4 regions of the Streptomyces sp. NPDC048370 genome follow, and region 3 is predicted to be linked to each of the others. Evidence: riboswitches for the same ligand, from Rfam matches in the RefSeq annotation. Region 3 holds a riboswitch; each other region holds the start of a gene.

Region 1 (3,286 bases), on a different contig from region 3:
GAGGGCGGCTCGGGCGCGGGCTCGCGGATGACGGGCTTCTCGGCGAGGTTCGGGAACTCGCTGACACCGGTGACGGGTTCGCGCCGCTTGGCGAGCTTGGCGCTACGGGCCGACCAGGTCTCGGCGAGCCGGTCGCCGATCATCCCGGAGCGCAGGGCGGCGGCCTGGCCGCCCGCGCTCTCGATCGTCTGGAAGAACTCCCAGCCCGCGTGGGCGAGTTCGTCCGTCAGGCGCTCCACGTACCAGGAGCCGCCCGCCGGGTCGATGACCCGTGCGAGGTGCGACTCCTCGATGAGGATGGTCGAGGTGTTACGGGCGATGCGCCGCGCGAACGCGTCCGGCATGCCGAGCGCGTGGTCGAAGGGCAGTACGGTGACGGAGTCGGCGCCGCCCACGCCCGCGGCCAGGGTGGCCACGGTGGTGCGGAGCATGTTCACCCAGGGGTCGCGGCGGGACATCATCACCGGGGATGTCACCGCGTGCTGGCGCTGCGCGCCCGCGCCGCTCGCCCCGCTGACCTCGGCCACCCGGGCCCAGAGCCTGCGCGCGGCACGGAACTTGGCGATCGTGAGGAACTGGTCGGCGGTGGCCGCGTACCGGAACTCCAGCTGCCCGAGGGCCTGTTCGACCGTGAGTCCCGCTTCCGTGAGCTGCCGCAGGTACGTGACGCCGGTCGCGAGTGCGCACCCCAGCTCCTGCGCGGCCGAGCCGCCGGCCTCGTGGTACGGCAGTGCGTCCACGGTCAGGGCCCGCAGGCCCGGGTACTCCTCGACGCAGCGCCGGGCGAGCCCGGCGGCGGGGGAGAAGTCGTACGGCCGGCCCGTGCGGGCCTCCAGGCCGAGGGGGTCCGCCCCCAGGTTGCCGCGCGCCGCCTCCGGGGCGACGCCCCGCTCCTCGTAAAGCCGCAGCAGTTCCCGCGCGGCCTCCTCCACGTCCTGGCCCGCGTCGAGGACGACGGGCGCGAGGTCGAGGTAGACGCCTTCCAGGACCTGGCCCAGACGCCCGACGGGGAAGCCGCCCTCGCCGACCACCAGCCAGAGCGAGGTGACGCCGTTCTCCAGGTCGGCGAGGACCGTCGGGGCGTCGGGGGTCGTGTGTCGCTGGCGTACGTCCCAGCCGCCGGCTGTGTTGCCCTCGGCGCGGCCGGACCGGACGAACGGGGCGAAACCGGGGAGGCCGGGCTCGGGGGCGGTGTCCTCGGCGGCATAGAGGGGACGGACGCGGAGCGCGTCCTCCAGGGCGGTGGACAGGGCGTCCTCGGCCGCCGGCCCCTCGACGTCCTTGCCCGACTTGCGCAGCACCCCGGCCACCAGGTGCTGCCACTGTTCACGGGATGCGTCGGGGAATTCGGCGGCTAGGGAGAGCCCGTCGTCGGGAAGGACAGTCATGCTCGGATGTTAGGTCAGCTCGCTCAAACGGTAGTCGTGGCACCGCTGTGACCTTGCCCATTGCGGGTAGGTCTTGAAGCGCCGACGGCATCCGTTCTAGGGATGGAGCCGCGGGTGATCACCCGCCCGGGGGTGGATTTACTAGGACGTCCAACTATATAGTCGCGGCGAAGGCCCGCGGTGCAGGGAAGCCGGTGTGATTCCGGCGCGGTCCCGCCACTGTGACCGGGGAGTACGCCGTCGAGCAGCACGCCACTGACAGTCCGCTGTCGGGAAGGCGGACGGCGCGCGCTGATCCGGGAGTCAGGATACCGGCCGCGGGATGTTCCGTGTTGTCCACGAGGATGGAGCTGACACGCATGGCATCGGTGCGCCCGCACACTCCCAGCGGATCCGGCCGACGGGCTCCCGCCCGTCGAGGAGTCCGTCGAGAAGGATCCCACCACCGCAGGCCCGTCAGGACCTGACGGCGCCTCCGCCATTCGCGCTCTCGCGCCGCACCCCCCACCGTCCCGCCCACGCCTCCCGGCGTGCGCGCGGTCGCGGTGGTCCTCCGGCGCGCCATCCGGATCACCTGACGAGAGCAGGCATTCATGGTCCGCGCACAAGACACCACCCCCGTACGCGAGTTGACCCACTTCGTCGGCGGCAGGCACACCCCGGGAACCTCGGGGTCCTACGGCGACGTGTACGACCCCAACACCGGCGAGGTCCAGGCCCGCGTGCCGCTGGCCAACCGGGCCGAGACCGAGGCCGCCATCGCGGACGCCGCCCGGGCGCAGCGCGACTGGGCCGCCTGGAACCCGCAGCGCCGCGCCCGGGTCCTCCTGCGCTTCCTCCAGCTGGTCGAGCAGGAGAAGGACGACCTGGCCAGGCTGCTCTCCTCCGAGCACGGCAAGACCGTCGCCGACGCCCACGGAGACCTCCAACGCGGCCTGGAGGTCGTGGAGTTCGCCGCCGGCATCCCGCACCTGCTCAAGGGCGAGTTCACCGACAACGCCGGGACCGGCATCGACGTCCACTCCCTGCGCGCCCCCCTCGGCGTCGTCGCAGGGATCACCCCGTTCAACTTCCCCGCGATGATCCCGCTCTGGAAGGCAGCCCCCGCCCTGGCCTGCGGAAACGCCTTCATCCTCAAGCCCTCCGAACGCGACCCGTCCGTACCGCTGCGGCTCGCCGAACTCTTCCTGGAGGCGGGGCTGCCGCCCGGCGTGCTCAACGTCGTCAACGGAGGCAGGGAAGCCGTCGACACCCTCCTCGACGATCCCCGCGTCGCCGCCCTCGGCTTCGTCGGCTCCACCCCCGTCGCCGCGCACGTCTACGCCACCGCCGCCGCCCACGGCAAGCGCGCCCAGTGCTTCGGCGGCGCCAAGAACCACATGATCGTGATGCCGGACGCCGACCTCGACCAGGCCGTCGACGCCCTCATCGGCGCCGGGTACGGCTCGGCCGGCGAGCGGTGCATGGCCATCTCGGTCGCCGTCCCCGTCGGCGAGGAGACCGCCGACGCCCTCGTCGCCCGGCTGAAGGAGCGCATCGGCGCGCTGAGGATCGGCCGCAGCGACGACCCGGACGCCGACTTCGGCCCGATGGTCGGCCCGGACGCAGTCGAACGGGTCCGTACGTACGTCGGCATCGGGGTCGAGGAGGGCGCCGAACTCGTCGTCGACGGACGCGACTTCGTCCTCCCCGGGCACGAGGGCGGCTTCTTCGCCGGGGCCTCCCTCTTCGACCGGGTCACCCCGGAGATGCGCGTCTACCAGGAGGAGATCTTCGGCCCCGTGCTCTGCGTGGTCCGCGCCGCCGACTACGAGGAGGCCCTGCGACTGCCGAGCGAGCACCTCTACGGCAACGGCGTGGCGATCTTCACACGTGACGGCGACACCGCACGGGACTTC
Region 2 (3,286 bases), on a different contig from region 3:
GGACAGTCTGTACACGGCCGGGCGCCGCGGAACCGGGGCGACGCTCTTCGTGGAGAAGATCGCGGGGGCCGCCGCCGAGGAGGGCGCGCCGCTGGAGCGGGTCGAGGCGATCGCGCGGCGGGTGAACGAGCGGTCGAGGAGTTTCGGTGTGGCGCTGAGCGCCTGCACCACGCCCGCGAAGGGCAGCCCTACATTCGAACTGCCTGAGGGTGAGCTGGAGTTGGGCATCGGGATCCATGGCGAGCCGGGACGTGAGCGGCGCGCGATGATGACCTCGCGCGAGATCACCGACTTCGCCGTCGACGCCGTACTGGAGGATCTACGGCCGTCCGGCCCGGTCCTCGCCCTGGTGAACGGCATGGGGGCCACGCCGCTGCTCGAACTGTACGGGTTCAACGCCGAGGTGCATCGGGTCCTCGCCGAGCGCGGGGTGCCCGTCGCGCGCACGCTGGTGGGGAACTACGTCACCTCGCTCGACATGGCGGGCTGCTCGGTGACGCTCTGCCAGGCCGACGAGGAAACGCTGCGACTCTGGGACGCGCCCGTGCAGACGGCCGCCCTGCGCTGGGGTCGGTGAGAGGGATGTCCGAGACGAACCAGTTCGACGCCGCGTTCTTCCGCCGCTGGCTGGCCACGGCCGCGGCCGCCGTCGAGCGAGAGGCCGAGCGCCTCACCGAGCTCGACTCGGCGATCGGCGACGCGGACCACGGTGCCAACCTGAAGCGGGGCTTCGCCGCCGTGACGGAGGTGCTGGAGAAGGAGCCGCCCGCGACACCGGGGGCGGTACTCGTCCTCGCCGGGCGGCAGTTGATCTCCACCGTCGGCGGCGCCTCCGGCCCGCTGTACGGGACGCTGCTGCGCCGCACCGGCAAGGCGCTCGGCGAGGCGGAGTCGGTGACGCGGCAGGATCTGGCGGCCGCGCTGGCGACCGGGGTCGCCGCCGTCGGACAGCTCGGCGGGGCCCAGGTCGGCGACAAGACGATGCTGGACGCGCTCGTGCCCGCGGCCGAGGCGCTCGGCGACTCCTTCGCCGCCGCCCGGGACGCGGCCGAGGCCGGGGCCCTCGCGACCGTACCCCTGCGGGCGCGCAAGGGCAGGGCGAGCTACCTCGGCGAGCGTTCCGTCGGGCACCAGGACCCCGGGGCGACCTCGTCGGCGCTGCTGATCGCCGCGCTCGCGGAGGTGGCCGCCGCATGACCGGTCAGGTGGGCATCGTGCTGGTCTCGCACAGCGCGGCCGTGGCCGACTCCGTCGCCGCCCTGGCGCGGGGGCTCGCGGGCGGTGGGGCGACCGCGCCGGTCGCCGCCGCCGGAGGCACCCCCGACGGGGGTCTCGGCACCAGCTCCGAGCGGATCGTCGAGGCGGCGAAGGCGGTCGACGGCGGTGCCGGGGTCGCCCTCCTCGTCGACCTCGGCAGCGCCGTCCTCACGGTCAAGGCACTCCTCGCCGAGGGGGACGAGCTGCCGGAGGGGGCGCGGCTCGTGGACGCCCCGTTCGTCGAGGGCGCCGTCGCCGCGCTCGTCACGGCGAGCGCCGGCGGGGACCTGGACGCGGTGACGGCCGCCGCGGCCGAGGCGTACACGTACCGGAAGGAGTGAACGCGCGCCAGACGGGACGAGGAGCGGTCGGGGGGCGCGCGGGAGATCTGTCACACACCGTCCGGGAGCGCACCCGTGTTGTGATGTACCTGGTCAACCCACTAATGTCACAGCGCCTTGGTGTACGGGAAACCGGTGCGGTACCGGTGCGGCCCTCGCCACTGTGATCGGGAAGTCCGGCTCCATCCCTCTTTCGGGGAAGCCACTGGACCGCCGCGGGAGACCGCGGGGGTGTGGGAAGGCGGAGCCGCGGCGGCATGACCCGTCAGCCAGGAGACCGGCCAAGGTGCGTTGTCCATCCACGAGGTGCTGGAGAGGGTCTCCCAACCATGCATATAGCCGAGGGGTATCTGCCCCCTGTGCACGCGGCCGCCTGGGGCGTCGCGTCCGCTCCTTTCGTCGTCCACGGCGTCCGCGCGCTGACCCGCGAGGTCAGGTCCAACCCCGAGTCCACGCTGCTGCTCGGTGCGGCCGGGGCGTTCACGTTCGTCCTGTCCGCGCTCAAGATCCCGTCGGTGACGGGTAGCTGCTCGCACCCGACCGGTACGGGTCTGGGCGCGATCCTGTTCCGTCCACCGGTGATGGCGGTCCTGGGCACGATCACCCTGCTGTTCCAGGCGCTGCTGCTCGCGCACGGCGGGCTCACCACGCTCGGCGCCAACGTGTTCTCGATGGCGATCGTCGGGCCGTGGGCCGGGTTCGGTATGTACTGGCTGCTGCGCCGGTTCGACGTGCCGCTGATGGTGAGCGTGTTCTTCGGCGCGTTCGTCGCCGACCTGTCGACGTACTGCGTGACCAGCGTCCAGCTCGCGCTCGCCTTTCCCGACCCGGGCAGCGGTGTGCTCGGGGCGCTCGCCAAGTTCGGCTCCATCTTCGCGGTGACGCAGCTGCCGCTCGCCGTCAGCGAGGGTCTGCTGACGGTGCTCGTGATGCGGCTGCTGACGCAGTCCAGCAAGGGGGACCTGACCCGGCTCGGCGTCCTGCTCCCGTCCCGTAAGAAGGCCGACACCGCGGAGGCGAGCGTCTGATGAGCCGGAACGCGAAGATCAACTCCCTCATCCTGCTCGTCGTCGCGGCGCTGGCGGTGCTGCCGCTGGTCCTGGGCCTCGGCGACCACAAGGAGGAGCCGTTCACCGGAGCCGACGCCGAGGCGGAGACGGCGATCACCGAGATCGCTCCCGACTACGAGCCGTGGTTCAGCCCGCTCTACGAGCCCGCCTCGGGCGAGATCGAGTCGGCGCTCTTCGCCCTGCAGGCGGCGCTCGGCGCCGGCGTGCTGGCGTACTACTTCGGCGTGCACAAGGGCCGCAAGCAGGGCGAGGCTCGCGCCGAGGCGAAGGCGCTGCGGTCGGCGTCCGGCGACGAGTAACCGCCGGTGCTGCCGATCGACGCGGCGGCGCACAGCAGTCGCTGGCGCCGCCGCCACCCGTGCGAGAAGGCTGTACTCGGCTTCGGTCTGACGCTGTGCGCGGTGTCTCTGCCGCCGTGGCCCGGTGCCGTCCTGGTCGCGGCGGCCACCCTGGGCGTCCTGCTCGGTCCGGCGGGGGTGCCGGGGCGTCAGCTGTGGCGCGCGTTCCGGATCCCGCTGGGCTTCTGTGTGACGGGGGCGATCCCGCTCCTGTTCGAGGTCGGCGGGGACCGGGGTCTCGTCGTGCTCGCGCAGGACGGTCCGATCCGTGCCGGTGAGC
Region 3 (3,286 bases):
TCATACGTGCCCCGCAGCTCCTCCAGGCACGCCATGACCGGCTCGAAGAGCTCCTTCTGCCGTCCGCCGTGGTAGCCACGCGCGCTCAGCTCGCCGACCGGCTTTCCCATCAGGACGACCTGGCTGGAGCGGTCGCTGCCCGGCTTCAGGAGGACCGGGTTCATCAGCGCGGTCGGCTCGACCCTGGCCGCCTGCGCCTGCATGGCCTGCGCCCGGCCGATCTCCGCGCCCTCACGGGTCACGAAGGAGTTCAGGGACATGTTCTGGCCCTTGAACGGGGCGACCTTCACACCCTGCCGGACCAGCCAGCGGCAGATGCCCGCCGTGACGACGCTCTTGCCCGCGTCGGAGGTGGTCCCGGCGACGAGCAGCCCCCCGCCCCTCATACCGTCCTCCGCTTCACCGCGCGCGCCTTCAGCGCGCCCGCCACGATCCGTCCGCCCACGCAGGCCGCGAGCGTAAGCCCCGTCACCCGGCGCGAGAGCCGGACCGCCCGTTCGATGTCCGCGACCTCCACGGCCCGTCCCTCCCCGTTCAGTACGGGCCGGTGCTCGACCCGGCCGCCGTACGACAGCGTCCCGCCGAGCCGTACCCCGAGCGCCCCCGCGAAGGAGGCCTCCACCGGTCCTGCGTTGGGGCTCGGGTGCTTGGCCGCGTCCGCCCGCCAGGCGCGCACCGCCCCGCGCGGATCCCCGCCCGCCACGGTCGCGAGCGCGGCGGTCAGCCGGGCGCCCGGCCAGCCGGCCACGTCGTCGAGCCGGGCCGAGGCCCAGCCGAAGCGCCGGTACCGCGCCGACCGGTGGCCGACCATCGCGTCCAGGGTGTTCACCGCCCGGAAGCCGACCAGGCCCGGAACACCCGCGACCGCCCCCCAGACCAGGGCTCCGACGACCGCGTCGGAGGTGTTCTCCGCGACGGACTCCACGACCGCGCGGGCCATCGCAGGACCGTCCAGGGAGTGCGGATCGCGCCCGCAGAGATGGGGGAGCCGCTCGCGGGCGACCTCCAGGTCGCCGGCGGCCAGCGCCCCGCCGATCGCGCGGGCCTCCCGGCCCAGGCTCGTCCCGCCGACGACGGCCCAGACGGCGGCTGCGGTCAGCGCGGCGGAGGCCCTCGGGTGGTCACGTACCGTACGGGCGGCCAGGGCGGCGGCGCCCGCGGCGCCCGTCACGCAGACGGCGGTGTGCAGCGCGCCCCACCCGCGGTGGTCGCGCCGGAGCAGCTTCTCGACGGCCCCCGCGGCCCGCCCGAAGGCGGCGACCGGATGGCCGCGGCGGGGGTCGCCGACGATCAGGTCCGCGGCCAGTCCGGCGGCGGCGCCGTACGCGAATACACCTGTGGCTGCGTTGCGGCCGGGCATGGCGCTGTGTCCTCACTCAGGGTCCGCGCCCCGGCTCGACGTGACCGGCGGCGAGAGTTCCTGGCTCCCGGGGGTTCGACTCCCCGGTCACAGTGGCGGGACCGCGCCGGATTCGCACCGGGCTTCCTCTGCTTGCCGCCGTAATGGCCCCGGAAGTCCACCACGTGTACGAAGACCCGTCAACTCACGCTTGACCTGCGGCGGGACAGTGTGCGAAGCACCACACGGCCTGCGATCGGCCCTCGTGAAACGACGACCGGGCGGGCCGCACCCGAAGGTGCGACCCGCCCGGTCGTCGAAGCGGGACCGTCGTCAGACGACGATCAGATAGATGCCGTACGCGACGGCCGCCGCGCACAGCGCGAAGCAGGCGTACGCGCCGGTGCGCGCCATGGCCGCCGAGCCTCCCTGGGCCGCGGCCTGCTCCTGCTTGGAGAGGCCGATGATGCCGAGGGTGAAAAGGCCCACGAGGGCGACGGTCGCCACGAGGCTGACTCCGAAGACGGAGCCGAGAGCTGCCCAGTCGATCTTCATGTCGTTGGTTCCTTACACCGCGGCCGGGGCGGCGGGGGCTGCCGGGTCCGTGGGGGCCGGCGAGGGGATGGTGGTCTTGAGGTGCTCGTCCGCGACGGCGGCCACGGAACCGGCCGGGGCCGGCGGGGCGACGGCCGCGATGGCGGTGGTCACGACGCCCGCGGGCTCGCCGTCGATCTCGTCGGCCGTGACGTTGTGGTGGTCGACCGGCTTGCGGCGCGAGAGCGCCCAGATGACGGCCGAGCCGGCGACGAGGAGGACCGCGACGGCGGCGACGCCCCAGGGGCCCTGCTTGGTGAGGAACTCGGCGCCCGCGCCGACCAGACCCGCGGCGGGCAGGGTCAGGCCCCAGGCGACGAACATCCGGGTCGCGGTCGACCAGCGGACGACACCGCCCTTGCGGCCGAGGCCCGCGCCCATCACGGCGCCGGAGCAGGACTGCGTGGTGGAGAGGGAGAAGCCCAAGTTGGACGAGGCCAGGATGACCGTCGCGGCGCTGGTCTGGGCGGCGAAGCCCTGCTGCGGCTGGAGGTCGGTGAGGCCCTTGCCCATGGTGCGGATGATGCGCCAGCCGCCGAGGTAGGTGCCGAGCGCGATCGCGACACCGGCGGCGACGACGACCCACATCGGGGGGTTGGAGCCGGGGGCGAGGACGCCGCCGGTGACCAGGGCGAGGGTGATGACACCCATCGTCTTCTGCGCGTCGTTGGTGCCGTGCGCCAGGGAGACGAGACCGGCGGAGGCGATCTGGCCGGCCCGGTAGCCCTTGGCGGTGGACTTCGTGTCCGTCTTCGCACCGATCTTGTACGTCAGCTTGGTGGCCGCCATCGCGGCGAGGCCGGCGACGAGCGGCGCGGCGATCGCGGGGATGAGGACCTTGCTGACCACGGTCGAGCCGTTGACGGCCGACCAGCCGGCCGACATCACGGCCGCGCCGATCAGTCCGCCGAAGAGGGCGTGGGAGGAGCTGGACGGCAGACCGAGGAGCCAGGTCAGCAGATTCCAGAGGATGGCGCCGACGAGCGCCGCGAAGATCACTTCAGTACGAATGCCCTGTTCGTTGATGATCCCGCCGGAGATCGTCTTGGCGACCTCGACGGACAGGAAGGCACCGACCAGGTTGAGCACGGCGGACATGGCCACCGCGGTCTTGGGCTTGAGGGCACCGGTCGAGATGGTCGTCGCCATCGCGTTGGCGGTGTCGTGGAAACCGTTCGTGAAATCGAACACGAGAGCTGTCACGACCACAATCGCGAGCAGCAGCGTGATGTGTTCCATTTACCCAGGCAATCGTTTGACGTCAGTGGCTGGACGAACGTAGGCAACCTGAGTGAACGGAAGGTGAACTGGGTCGGGCGTTGTGGTGTCCCAAATCGGGTTCCAGTCATTCCG
Region 4 (3,286 bases), on a different contig from region 3:
AGACGCCGAGGACGAAGGGGTCGGCGAGCGGATTGCGCAGCAGCGACTGCATCACGGCGCCGCAGAGCGCGAGTCCGGCACCGCAGACGGCGGCGAGGAGCGTGCGCGGCAGCCGCAGGTTCCAGATGATGCCGTCCCTGATCGGGCTGAGCCCCGAGGCTTCCCCGCCGAGGTGGGACGCGACGACGGACAGGACGTCGCCGACACCGATGTCCGCGGGACCGATGGTGACGGCCACCGCGAGGGAGAGGACCAGCGCGACGCACCCGGCGGCGAGGTAGGGAAGCGTACGGCTACGGGGAGGAGCACCAGCACCACTAGCAGTACTGGTACGCGTACGGGTACGGGTCATCGGGCGGGGCGGTGGCGGCGCAGGCCGGCGGCGAGCTGCTCGATGCCCTCGACGGTACGGATCGTCGGGTTCATGGCCTGCCCGCTGAGGACGACGTACCGCTTGTTCCGCACGGCGTCCATCGTCTTCGTCACCGGGTGGGACTCCAGGAACTCGATCTTCTTGGCGGCGCTCTCCCCCGACTGCGCCTTGCGCGTCAGGTCTCCGATCACGAGGACGTCGGGATCGCGGTCGGCGACCGCCTCCCAGCCGATCTGCGGCCACTCCTCGGTGGTGCCGTCGAAGACGTTCTTCACCCCCGTCTCGCGGGTGATGACACCGGGCGCCCCGCAACAGCCCGCCATGTAGGGGGACTCGGAGTCGGAGAACCAGTAGAGGACGCTGACACCGCCCGCGTCGAGCCCCTCGGTGGCCTTCGTGACGCGCGCCTTGAGCTGCGCGACGAGCCGCTCGCCGCGCTCCTCCACGCCGAACACCCGGGCCAGGTCCCGGACTTCGCCGTAGACGACGTCCATGGTCAGCGGCTCGGTGCGCTTGCCGTCCCCGCCGCCGCTGTTGTCCTTGCCCTGGCAGTCGGACGGGGAGAGGTAGGTGGGGACGCCGAGTTGCTCGAACTGCTCGCGGGTGGCCACCCCGCCCTTGGCGAGGGTGGAGGCGAACGAGGCCGCCACGAAGTCGGGTTCGGTGTCGAGGACCTTCTCGAAGGAGGGGTAGTTCTCGGCGAGGCGAGGCACGCCGGACGCTGCCTTCTCCAGGCCCTTCATCACCGGGTCGGTCCAGGTCGCGGTCCCCACCATCCGGTCGCCGAGACCGAGGGAGAGCATGATCTCGGTGGTGCCCTGGTTGAGCGATACGGCCCGGCGCGGGCCGCCGCCCTTGACCTCCACCTTACGGCCGCAGTTCTCGATCGACTGCGTACGGCCGGAGGGCGACCCACCCGCCGTGCCCTTGCCCCCGCCTCCGCCACCACCGCCGCAGCCGGTCAGCAGCAGGGCTCCGGAGAGGAGCAGGGTGAACGTACGGGTGGCGGGGCGGGCGAGGGCCACGGGACTTCCTCGGCGTCGAGGGCCCATACGCGGGGCCCGTGTCGTACGGATCCGCCAGCAGGTCTTCGGACTCGGGATCATCCGGACGGAGCGCCTTCCCGGACCGGTTCCCCGGTCCAGTGGCTTCGTGCCCCGCCCGTCACCCTCACCGCTGCGCGTCAGCTCCGGATTCGCACCGGATTCCCTGACTCCGTACGTCACGCACGTGAGTTCGACTGGCTAGCGCAAGCTACCACACGGGCCGAACGGCCCCTTCCGGGCGAATCGATTCAGCGGCGGTTCCACTCCTCCGCGAGGAGCCGGTAGGAGCGCACCCGGTCGGCGTGGTCGTGGGTGATCGTGGTGACGAGGAGTTCGTCCGCGCCCGTGGCCTCCCTGAGCTGTTCCAGTTGGTCGGCGACACGGGCCGGGGAGCCGACGAACTGGGTGTCGACGCGGTCGGCGACGAGCGTCAGGTCCGCCTCGGTCCAGTCGTGGTCGAGGGCCTCGTCCGGGGTCGGGAAGGCGATGGCGCCCTCGCCGGTCCGGATGCTGCGGACCCAGAGTCCGTAGCCGGTGGCCAGTTCGCGCGCGGTCTCGTCGTCCTCGGCGACGACGACGTCGGTGGAGACGCTGACGTACGGTCGGTCCAGCTCCGCGGACGGCTTGAACGCGGCGCGATAGCCCTCGGCCGCCTCCAGTACGGTCGCCGGGCTGACGTGGTAATTGGCGGCGAACCGCAGGCCGTTGCGGCCCGCGACCTCGGCGCTCGCCCCGCCGCTGCTGCCGAGGATCCAGACCTCCACCTCCGCGCCCTCGCCGGGGACGGCGTGCGCCTCGATGCCGTCCGCCGAGCGGTAGTCGCCGCGCAGGAGCGCCAGGATGTCGTCCACCTGCTCGCCGTACTCCTGGGGGCGGGCGCCCGGCTGGTGCAGGAGCTGGTGCTGGAGGCGGAAGCGCGGCGAATCGACCAGGTGCTCGAACGAGAAACGCGGCGGGATCGTCAGCCCGTTGGGGGCACGGCCGCCGACACCGCCCGGCGCGTCCCCGCCCGCAGGCCCCGAGGGTCGCCCGCCCGAGCGGCCGAGGCCCAGGTCGATGCGCCCGGGGTGCAGGGCGTCGATCAGCCCGAACTCCTCGACGGTGGACAGGGCCGTACGGTGGCCGAGCAGCACGGCCCCGGAACCGATCCTGATCGTGGAGGTCGCCGAGGCGGTCAGCGCCAGCACGACGGCGGGCGAGGCCCCGGCGACGCCCGGGTTGAGGTGGTGCTCGGCGAACCAGTAGCGGGCGTAGCCGAACCGCTCGGCCTGTCGGGCGAGGTCGATCGAGTTGCGGAGCGCCTCGGCGGCGGTCGAGCCGGACGAGATCGGGACGAGGTCGAGGACCCCCAGCGGGATGGCGGGCATGAACGGGTGCTCCTCAGCGGTCGGCGGAGACAGGAATGGGGGCGAGGGAGGGGGTGGGTGACTCGCCCTGGGGGTCGAGCCCGAGGACCGGGGCCCAGGGGAACGGCGGGTCGGGGATCTCCCGTCGCAGGACCGGCGCGATGTCGGACTGGAAGCGCTCCAGGGACGCGCGGTGCTGAGCATCCGTCAATCCCCCGGCATCGGCCTGCAGATGGAGCACGCTGTGCCCGAACTGCTCGTGGTACCACCGTACTTTGTCGATGATCTGCTGCGGGCTGCCGATGAGCGCCGAGCTCCGCTCGACGAAGTCCTCCAGGGTCAGGAAGACCGGCTCGACGCCCATCTGCTTCTGGAACGCGAGGTTCGCCTCGAACACCGGCCGGTACGCGGCGATCGCCTCCTGCGAGGTACGGGCGGTGTGGAAGCCGGCCGTCCCGGCGCCGACGACCGCGCGGGCCGGGTCGTGGCCGTAGTGCTCCCAGCGCTCGCGGTAGTGCCGG

The links. Region 3 has a riboswitch for cobalamin ahead of ACGFYP_RS31105 (cobalamin biosynthesis protein). Riboswitches for the same ligand answer to the same signal wherever they lie in the genome.
Region 1: it holds a riboswitch for cobalamin, as region 3 does, so the genes downstream of both, ACGFYP_RS02625 (CoA-acylating methylmalonate-semialdehyde dehydrogenase) here and ACGFYP_RS31105 (cobalamin biosynthesis protein) in region 3, are expected to answer to the same signal.
Region 2: it holds a riboswitch for cobalamin, as region 3 does, so the genes downstream of both, ACGFYP_RS05415 (energy-coupling factor ABC transporter permease) here and ACGFYP_RS31105 (cobalamin biosynthesis protein) in region 3, are expected to answer to the same signal.
Region 4: it holds a riboswitch for cobalamin, as region 3 does, so the genes downstream of both, ACGFYP_RS13890 (ABC transporter substrate-binding protein) here and ACGFYP_RS31105 (cobalamin biosynthesis protein) in region 3, are expected to answer to the same signal.

Annotation. Positions count from the first base shown of each region.
Region 1 is NZ_JBICYI010000001.1:622,702-625,987, reverse strand. It holds gene ACGFYP_RS02630 (methylmalonyl-CoA mutase family protein) at 1-1,388, opposite strand, end outside; cobalamin riboswitch at 1,537-1,723, shown strand; gene ACGFYP_RS02625 (CoA-acylating methylmalonate-semialdehyde dehydrogenase) at 1,982-3,286, shown strand, end outside.
Region 2 is NZ_JBICYI010000002.1:352,817-356,102, forward strand. It holds gene dhaK (dihydroxyacetone kinase subunit DhaK) at 1-577, shown strand, start outside; gene dhaL (dihydroxyacetone kinase subunit DhaL) at 583-1,197, shown strand; gene ACGFYP_RS05410 (PTS-dependent dihydroxyacetone kinase phosphotransferase subunit DhaM) at 1,194-1,598, shown strand; cobalamin riboswitch at 1,672-1,899, shown strand; gene ACGFYP_RS05415 (energy-coupling factor ABC transporter permease) at 1,928-2,626, shown strand; gene ACGFYP_RS05420 (energy-coupling factor ABC transporter substrate-binding protein) at 2,626-2,967, shown strand; gene cbiQ (cobalt ECF transporter T component CbiQ) at 2,974-3,286, shown strand, end outside.
Region 3 is NZ_JBICYI010000019.1:104,933-108,218, forward strand. It holds gene ACGFYP_RS31100 (cobyric acid synthase) at 1-386, opposite strand, end outside; gene ACGFYP_RS31105 (cobalamin biosynthesis protein) at 383-1,360, opposite strand; cobalamin riboswitch at 1,394-1,530, opposite strand; gene ACGFYP_RS31110 (hypothetical protein) at 1,673-1,894, opposite strand; gene ACGFYP_RS31115 (anion permease) at 1,907-3,172, opposite strand.
Region 4 is NZ_JBICYI010000005.1:178,855-182,140, forward strand. It holds gene ACGFYP_RS13885 (FecCD family ABC transporter permease) at 1-352, opposite strand, end outside; gene ACGFYP_RS13890 (ABC transporter substrate-binding protein) at 349-1,425, opposite strand; cobalamin riboswitch at 1,437-1,633, opposite strand; gene ACGFYP_RS13895 (LLM class flavin-dependent oxidoreductase) at 1,668-2,786, opposite strand; gene ACGFYP_RS13900 (LLM class flavin-dependent oxidoreductase) at 2,800-3,286, opposite strand, start outside.